DNA from 2 places in the Franzmannia qiaohouensis genome. Region 2 is predicted to be linked to the other one. Evidence: predicted binding sites of a transcription regulator. Region 2 holds the regulator's gene; the other holds the start of a gene.
What was found. The regulator FNR, encoded in region 2, switches genes on or off when oxygen is low (the NO sensors DNR and NnrR bind a similar motif). The targets are predictions, from matches to a motif close to TTGATNTANATCAA.
Positions count from the first base shown of each region.

Region 1: the regulator FNR is predicted to act here: its motif matches at 2,258-2,271, upstream of hemN (oxygen-independent coproporphyrinogen III oxidase).

Region 1 is NZ_JARWAM010000025.1:12,658-17,154, forward strand. It holds gene QC821_RS20610 (YncE family protein) at 1-665, opposite strand, end outside; gene QC821_RS21770 (DUF2946 family protein) at 739-1,083, opposite strand; gene QC821_RS20615 (Rrf2 family transcriptional regulator) at 1,167-1,646, opposite strand; gene QC821_RS20620 (YbaN family protein) at 1,704-2,117, opposite strand; gene hemN (oxygen-independent coproporphyrinogen III oxidase) at 2,374-3,759, shown strand; gene ubiT (ubiquinone anaerobic biosynthesis accessory factor UbiT) at 3,894-4,373, shown strand; gene QC821_RS20635 (anaerobic ribonucleoside-triphosphate reductase activating protein) at 4,459-4,497, opposite strand, start outside.
Region 2 is NZ_JARWAM010000003.1:228,173-232,669, reverse strand. It holds gene QC821_RS05305 (putative nucleotidyltransferase substrate binding domain-containing protein) at 1-1,135, shown strand, start outside; gene QC821_RS05300 (3'-5' exonuclease) at 1,186-1,803, shown strand; gene ttcA (tRNA 2-thiocytidine(32) synthetase TtcA) at 1,861-2,739, shown strand; gene fnr (fumarate/nitrate reduction transcriptional regulator Fnr) at 2,821-3,564, opposite strand; gene hemN (oxygen-independent coproporphyrinogen III oxidase) at 3,642-4,497, opposite strand, start outside.

The sequences.
Region 1 (4,497 bases), on a different contig from region 2:
CGAGCGACCTCTTGCCGTGCCGCGGCGTCGATCACCGAGACGCTGCCGTCCAGCACGTTGGCTACGTAGAGCTCCTGGCCGTCGGGGCTAAGGCGCAGGCCGTGGGGATACTCGCCGGTGGCGATGGTAGCGACGCTCTCTCTGGCCTCGAGGTCGACGACCGAGACGCTGTCGTCTCCGGCATTGGTGACGAAGGCGAAGCGACCTTCCAGGTCGCTGACCACATGGGCCGGGTGGCTGCCAACCTCGATGCTGGCCACGAGAGCACCGCTGGGATCATTGGCCGGGTAGAGCTTGAGCTTGCCGGGCGCATCACCGTGGGCATGGCCGCCGTCATGACCATGGCGATGATCGTCAGTGGCAGCTTCCCCCACGGCCATCAGGTAGTGGCCGGGGGCGCTGAGCTGGACGTTGTGGGGGGCAATGCCGATGGATTGGGTGTTGGCATCGCCGCTCGCTAGGTTGATGTGAGTCAGAGAGGCGCCGCGTTCGTTGGCGGTGACGACACTTCCCTGGGGAACTGCCGAGGCGAGCGTCGATGCGCTGGCAAGGGCGAGACCAGCAGCCAGCAGCCAGCCAAGAAGCCGATGATTTACGTTGCGTGCAAATGAGGATTGCAGGTATGCCTGGCGCGCCACTGCGGCCGATGACAAACGGATAGACATGATGAACTCCTGATGAACGGGATCTTGTAACGCGAGCGGCTCGCGATCCGACGGCCATGCCGTCTGCGTTCGATCAGGATTTGGGAGGGCGCCTGGGGGCAAGAGGGGGCTGCGGGGATGCTGCCATGGCCGGTGAATTGGCCTGGCGCAGTGGGTCAACCAAGGCAAGACGCGCCTGGCCCGCGGCGACGGAGCAGAGGGCGCACGATGAGGCGTCATGATCATGTTCGACACTGGGACCATGATCCGAATGGCCGCCATCTGAGCTCCAGTCGGCGACCACGCCGCAGTCGGCCTGAAGGTGTTCCATGGCGCCGTGACTCGTCAGCGTGCCCATCGCCAACAGCAGCGCGAGCAGGATGGCCATAAGGCGGCCTGGCGTGCGTTGTGCTGATGATGTCCGTGTGAGCCGACGCATGATGAACTCCCTTGATACAGGCTTTCAGCTTGGCCCTTAGTCGCCCGAGCTGCATTGATCCAGAGCAATATCTCGGCGCTCGACTAGGGGAGCCGTGCTGGCGCGGCATCAATCTGGGGGCTGGTCAGCGGCTGGATGCTGAGCAGTTGGACCAGAGCCGGTTCCTGCGGCCCTAGCATGTCGGCCAGGGTGTAATGATCGAGTACCGCGAGAAACGCGCCGAGCGCCTCGGCCAAGATCGGCTTGAGTCGACAGGCAGGGGTGATCCTGCACGCGTTATCCTCGCCGAAGCACTCCACCAGCTGTAGATCATGCTCGGTATCGCTCACCAGCGTTCCCAGGCGGATATCCTCGGGAGCCTTCTTGAGCAGGAGACCACCGTTCTTGCCGCGGATAGCGGTGATGTAGCCCTTTTGGCTCAGGTCCTGAACGACCTTCATTAGATGATTGCGCGAGATGTCGAAACTCTCGGCGATCTCATGGATGGTGGATCGCTCCTCGCCCTTGACGGCTAGAAAGACGAGAACACGCAGGGAGTAGTCGGTAAAGCGGGTCAAGTGCATGACGGTATCCGGCGCTCCATGGTTTGCCTTGGGGCAAGGCGCTGCTGGCGGAGAGGGTCACTCTATAGGGTTTGCCGGCCGAATGCTGTCGGGACTGCCGGTTGCGGCGTCAGGGCGCGTCATCAGGAAGGTGGCGACGGCCAAGAACAGCGCCGCGGTAAGCGCGAGTACCAGCGGTGCCGCGCGTCCCATCCACAGCACGAGCCAACTGGTCGCGAGCAGGGCTAGCGCCAGTCGCTTGGCGCGGCGCGGCACAGCGCGCTGCTCGCGCCAGGCCTGGAGTGTCGGGCCGAGGCGGGGATGACGGTGCAGCCAGCGAGCCAGCCGGGGCGAACCCTTGGATGCGGCCCAGGCTGCCACGAGTAGGAAAGGCGTGGTAGGCAACAAGGGCACCACCAACCCGGCGGTGCCTAGCCCGATACAGCCGTAGGCCAGGCCGCTCCAGGCGATGCGTGAAACAGGGTGCGTCATGGGGACCTCCCGCTTGGCGTGATGCCCAATAAAAAGTATTTTATATGAATCTTCACGTCTGGCGCAAAGCCCTATTCGAGTCGTCGCACGGGGGCCGATTCAATGCTGCCGTGGCAATGTCCAGTTAGCTAGCGAGGGGATTGATCTGGGTCAGCTACCTCGAGAAGGGTACCGACGAGCCGAATCCTGAATGGCATACTCGGCGGTATTGTGCGGCACCCTGGGTGGCGCCACCCCGTCAAGAGGCCGTGTTACGATGCATGATGACCTGCTGTTTGATCGCCCCCTGGTAGAGAAATACGATCGTCCGGGACCGCGCTACACTTCCTACCCCACGGCGCCCCAGTTCCATGCGGCTTTTGCCGAGGATGATTACCGTAATGCCGCCGAGCGGAGCAACCGTGCCGAGACGCCCAAGCCGCTGTCTGTCTACGTGCATATCCCGTTCTGCAAGAGCCTCTGCTACTACTGTGCCTGCAACAAGATCATCACCCACAATACCGAGCGCGCCGCCGAGTATCTCGAATGGCTCAAGAAAGAGATCCGGGTGCAGGGAGCGCTATTCGAGGAATCGCGGCGCATGACCCAGCTGCATCTGGGTGGAGGCACACCGACCTACCTGAGCAACGCCCAGCTCGGCGAGCTGATGGCCGCGCTGGATGCGGCTTTCCACTTTGCCGAGCCTGCCCAGCGCGAGTTTTCCCTGGAGGTGGACCCGCGCACCGTGACGCCCGAGCAGATCCATGAGCTTTACGCCCTGGGCTTCAATCGCCTCAGCTTCGGCGTGCAGGACTTCGACCGCGACGTTCAGGAAGCGGTGAATCGGCTGCAGAGTGAGGAGCAGGTCATGGCGCTGGTTGAGGCCGCCCGTGACGCCGGCTTCCAGTCGGTGAGCGTCGACCTGATCTACGGCCTGCCGCTGCAGACGGTGGCGAGTTTCGATACCACGCTGTCGAAGATCATTGCCCTGCGCCCGGACCGCATCGCCGCCTACAGCTACGCCCACCTGCCGGAGCTGTTCAAGTCCCAGCGGATGATACGTCCCGAGGACATGCCGCCGCCGGAGCGCAAGTTGGAACTGCTGGAGCTGACCATAAAGCGCCTCACTGCCGCCGGCTACGTCTATATCGGCATGGACCACTTCGCCCTGCCCGACGACGAGCTGGCACTGGCCAGGGAGAACGGCACCCTTCAGCGCAACTTCCAGGGTTACTCCACCCACGCCGACTGCGACATGGTCGGGCTGGGCATCACCTCCATCGGCAAGGTCGGCGACAGCTACAGCCAGAACGTCAAAGAGACCGCCCAGTACCATCATCGCCTGGATCAGGGCCAGCTGCCGGTGTTCCGAGGCTACCGGCTCAGCGACGATGACCGGCTGCGCCGCGACGTGATCAATGCCCTGATGTGCCACAACCGCATCGACTTCGCTGCCATCGAGGCCGTCCACGGCATCGTCTTCCGCGATTACTTCGCCGACGCCCTAGAGCAGCTGCAGGAGATGGCCGAAGACGGCCTACTAGCGATCCGTGAAAATGAGATCGAGGTGCTACCCACCGGCCGTCTGATGATGCGCAACGCCGCCATGGCCTTCGATGCCTATCTGGCAAGCAGCAGTGGCCGCTACTCCCGCACCGTATAGTGGTCGCCCACGACACGACTGCGGGTGGCGATCTGCCCAGCGAGTTGATGCATGTCAGTGCAGCCGCGAAAACACCGGCCTAGGATGGGTGGGCTGGCGGCGTTGGCCGCATAGATATCTTCAGGAGAGCCGTCATGTCCCCGCCGTTACTGCCCCTGCCACGTCCGCCTGCACTGCCCCGTTTGATACGTAGCATTGACCCCCGAGTGCCACTGGTGGTCAAGCGCCAGTTGATCGAGCCAATGCTCAACCGAACCTTCGCCGTACCGCTGGCCGAGGGCGAGTTCGATGCGCTCGCAGGCCGCCGGATCTCGCTGCACGTCGAGGACCTGGGCGTGCAGCTGACCCTGACCCTCGAAGCGGAGCGCTTTCGGCTTACCCAGGAGGCGGGCGAAGCCACCATTCGCGGCGGCTGGCGCGAGTTCCTGTGCCTGGCCACCCGGCGCCAGGACCCCGACGCCCTGTTCTTTCAGCGTCGCCTGGTGATCGAGGGTGACACCGAACTTGGGCTGATGGTCAAGAACCTGCTTGATGGCCGCGAGGAGGGGCTGGCCCAGGGACCTTTCGGCGATTGGCTGGCGCGCGTCGAGCGTCTGGCCTGCGCCGAGCGTTGAGCGATGCGACGTTTCCGCCCCTCGCTGGAGATCCCTGCATGAGCCCTTCCCCCGAGGGCACGGGGCGAGGTGAGCCGGCGTGATGTTAGTGGCGTAGGGTCAGCCTTTTAAAGTTGGGGCGCAG
Region 2 (4,497 bases):
CGCCGAGCAGTATCTGTTCGAGGCGCTGGTGCGCATGACCCGTCACGAGGTGGCACGAGTGGTGGTAGTCGAGGAGGGCAAGCCGGTGGGCGTGGTCGAGCTCACCGACGTGCTGAGCTTCTTCTCCAGCCGCAGCTACGTGGTCAGCCTGCAGGTCGAGCAGGCCGATAGCCTCGACGAGCTGGCCCGTGCCAGCGCGCGTACGCCGGAGCTGGTGCGTGCGCTGATGGCCCAAGGGGTCAAGCTGCGCTTCGCCATGGGCCTGTTGGCGGCTCTCAATGGCCGCATCATGGCCAAGGCGTGGGGCTTCGCCATCGACGAGGTGCATCGCGACGCCAGCTGTCTGATCGTGATGGGCAGCGAGGGGCGCGGCGAGCAGATTCTCAAGACCGACCAGGACAATGCGCTGATCCTGGCCGACGGCCACGCCTGGCCGGAGTGCGAGGCGCAGATGCGCGAGGTCACCGAGACCCTGATTCGCCTCGGCTACCCGCCGTGCCCGGGCAATATCATGGTCTCCAACCCCGACTGGGTGGGTAGCGTCAGCGAGTGGCGCGAGCGCATCGCGCGCTGGGCCGCACGCCGCGACGGCGATAGCCTGATGAAGCTCGCCATCATGCTCGACGCCCACGCCGTGGCGGGTCAGACCGCACTGCTCGAGCAGGTGCGCGACGAGCTGTTCGAGCGCTGCCGTCGCGACGAGATACTGCTCTCCTATTTCGCGCGCACCGCGCTGCGCTTCTCCACGCCGTTGACGCTGTTCGGCTCGCTGAAGAAGCCCCAGCACGGCATCGATATCAAGAAGGGCGGCATCTTTCCCATCGTCCACGGTGTTCGCACCCTGGCGCTGGAGCGCGGCATTCGCGCCACCTCGACCCTCGACCGGCTCGACGCCCTGGCCGAGGACGGCCGCCTCGAGGCCAATTTCGCCGAGGATCTGGGCGAGGCGCTGGCGCTGTTCACCGAGCTGCGCCTGCGTCAGCAGCTCGAGCGTGACGGCGACAGCGAGGATGCCAACCGGGTGGTGGTACAGCAGCTCTCGTCGCTGGAGCGCGACCTGCTGCGCGAGGCGCTGCACATGGTCAAGGACTTCAAGCAGCGGCTGTCACAGCGCTTTCATCTGGAATACAGCTGAGGCTCCGCTTCGGCCTGAACAACGACGATAACCGAGCCATGGAGGTTCACATGCTGCGCGCCCTGCGCCGAGCCAGCGACCGACGTCGTCATGCCGAAGGCGAGTATGGCTGGCTGTTTCACCCTTATACCGGCAACGAGATGGTGGCCATCGACTGCGAGACCACCGGTCTCGATACCCGCAGTGCCGAGCTGGTATCGATCGCCGCGGTCAAGGTACGCGACGGCCGGGTGCTGACCAGCGAGTCTCTCGACCTGCGCCTGCAGCGTCCGGCCAGCCTCAACGGCGACTCGATCCGTATCCACGGCCTGCGCGGCATCGATCTGGCCGGTGGCGACTGCGTCGAGGAGGCGCTGGACAAGCTGCTCGACTTCATCGGCAACCGGCCGCTGATGGGCTGGTGCCTGGACTTCGACATAGCGATACTCAACCGCCACCTGCGCCCGCGCTTCGGCTTCGACCTGCCCAATTCGCTGATCGAAGTCTCGCAGCGCTACGTGCGTGACCTGCGGCGCGCGCATCCCGAGATCGAGCCCAACCTGCGCTTCGAGGCGGTGGCCAAGGCCCTCGACGTGCCGGTGATCGGCCGTCATACCGCGCTGGGCGACGCGGTCACCGCGGCGCTCATGTACCTGCGCCTGGAGAAGGGGGCGATGCGCGGCGACTGACGTCGTTGCGCGGCGATGGTAAGATGGCCGACCATTTCCGGCCCCGATGCTGCGATCATGTCCGAGATACTTCCTCCCCAGGCGGCGGGCGTCAGCGACGCCCGCGACAAGCGTGAGTTCAACAAGCTGCAGAAGCGCCTGCGTCGGCAGGTGGGCAACGCGATCATCGACTACGGCATGATCCGCGACGGCGACAAGGTCATGGTCTGCCTGTCCGGTGGCAAGGACTCCTACACCATGCTCGAGATCCTGCGCAGCCTGCAGCGCAGCGCGCCGGTGGACTTCTCGCTGGTCGCCGTTAACCTCGACCAGAAGCAGCCCGGCTTTCCCGAACACGTATTGCCCGAGTATCTCGACGCCGCTGGCGTCGACTACCATATCCTCGAGCGCGACACCTACTCGGTGGTCAAGGAGAAGACCCCCGAGGGCAAGACCACCTGCGCGCTCTGCTCGCGGCTGCGGCGCGGCTCGCTGTACGGCTTCGCCGAAGAGATCGGTGCCACCAAGGTGGCGCTGGGCCACCACCGCGAGGATATTCTCGAGACGCTGTTTCTCAATATGTTCTTCGGCGGCAGCCTCAAGGCGATGCCGCCCAAGCTGCTCGCCGACGATGGCAAGAACATCGTGATCCGACCGCTGGCCTACTGCCGCGAGGCGGACATCGCCGAGTTCGCCCGGCGCATGGCGTTCCCGATCATTCCCTGCAACCTGTGCGGCTCGCAGCCCAATCTGCAGCGCCAGGTGGTCAAGGAGATGCTCGCTGAGTGGGAGGCCAAGCACCCCGGGCGGCTCGAGACCATGTTCAAGGCGGTGACCAACGTGGCGCCGTCGCAGCTCGCCGACCGCGAGCTGTTCGATTTCGCCGGGCTCGAGGACCAGCAGGCCCAGCGCCAGGCCAATCGGATCGAGGCCTTGGACCTGGCCCGCCAGGCCTAGTCGCAGACTCTGCGATGCAGATGCACAGCGCCCCCGCCGATCACTCGGCGGGGGCGCTGTCGGTTTCGCGGTCGGAGATGGCTAGAGGCAGCCGTCGCCCTCGGCGAGAGACTCGAGTGCCGACAGGTCGAGGATATTGACCTCGCGGCCGGCCACCGACACCAGCTGCTGCTGCTGGAAGCGGCCGAGAATGCGGCTGACGGTTTCCACTGCCAGGCCCAGGTAGTTGCCGATGTCGGCGCGCGACATCGACAGCCGGAAACTGTAGGCGGAGTAGCCGCGGCGGCGGAAGCGATTCGACAGCCCGATCAGGAAGCTGGCCAGGCGCTCGTCGGCGGTCTTGCGCGATAGCAGGCGCATCATGCGGCGGTCGTCGCGCATCTCCTTGCTCATGCTGCGAAACAGCTGTGTGCGCAGCTCCGGTAACTGTTCGGAGAGATGGTCCAGGCGGTCGAAGGGGATCTCGCACACCGTGGTGGTCTCGAGGGCAGTGACCGTACCGGGGTACAGCTCGTCGTCGATGGCGTCGAGGCCGACCAGCTCGCTGGGCAGATAGAAGTTGGTCAGCTGGTCCTCGCCGTTGCCCTCGCTGGCCAGCTGCTTGAGGCTGCCCGAGCGCACCGCAAACACGCTGGTGAACGCCTCGCCCTGGCGGAACAGCGTCTCGCCCTTCTTGAGTGGCGCGCGACGGCGGATGATGGCGTCGAACTGGTCGACGTCGGAGAGCTCCAGAGCCAGCGGCAGGCACAGTGAGCTCAGGCTGCAGGTCTGGCAGCGCGTCTCGTGCAGTCGTGCGCTTCTTGGAGCGGTGGCGGGGGCTGGCATGACCTCCTCCTGGGTGGTGGCGTTGCCCTCAGTATGGTGGATCATGGCGCTACGGCAAAGAATACTTTCCGGTGAGCTCATAGGATCCTCGAGTAGCGCGGCCCCTGGCCAGGCGTGAGATGGGCGTCGAAGGCCATCGCCAGGTGGCGAATCAGCAGCTTGCCGATCGGGGTGGCCGTCAAGGTCAGGCCGCGGCGCATCATCAGGCCGTCGCGTTCGGCACCCTCCAACTGGCGCAGGCTGTCGGCAAAGTAGCGCTCGGCGTCGATGCCGAAGCGGGTGCCGAGCTCGGCCAGGTCGAGGTGCATGTCGCACATCAGGCGCTCGATGGCGTAGCGGCGATACAGGTCGTCCTGGCTCAGGCGCACGCCGCGCTGGGTCGCCAGGCGTCCGGCGTCGAGCGCTGCCTCGTAGCCGGCCAGGTCGCTGGGATTCTGGGCATAGAGGTCGTCGACCCGCGAGATCGCCGAGACCCCGAGGCCCACCAGGTCGCTGTCGGCGTGGCTCGAGTAGCCCTGGAAGTTGCGCTGCAGGGTGCCCTGGCGTTGGGCCACGGCGAGGCTATCGTCGGGGCGCGCGAAGTGGTCCATGCCGATATGCACGTAGCCGGCGGCCTCGAGCATGTCGATGGTGGTGCGCAGGATGGCGAGCTTCTCCTCGGCGCTGGGCAGGTCGGCCTCGCTGATGCGCCGCTGCGGCGCGAAGCGCTGTGGCATGTGCGCGTAGTTGAACACCGAGAGCCGTGCCGGGCCCATGTCGATGACCTGCTCGAGCGTCGCGGCGAAGCTGTCGCGGGTCTGGTGGGGCAGGCCGTAGATCAGGTCCATGTTCAGCGAGCGGAACCCCAGTCGCCGTGCCTCGTCGACCAGGGTCTCGGTAAGCACGCGAGGCTGCACGCGGTTGATGGCCTTCTGGACCCGCAGGTCGAGGTCC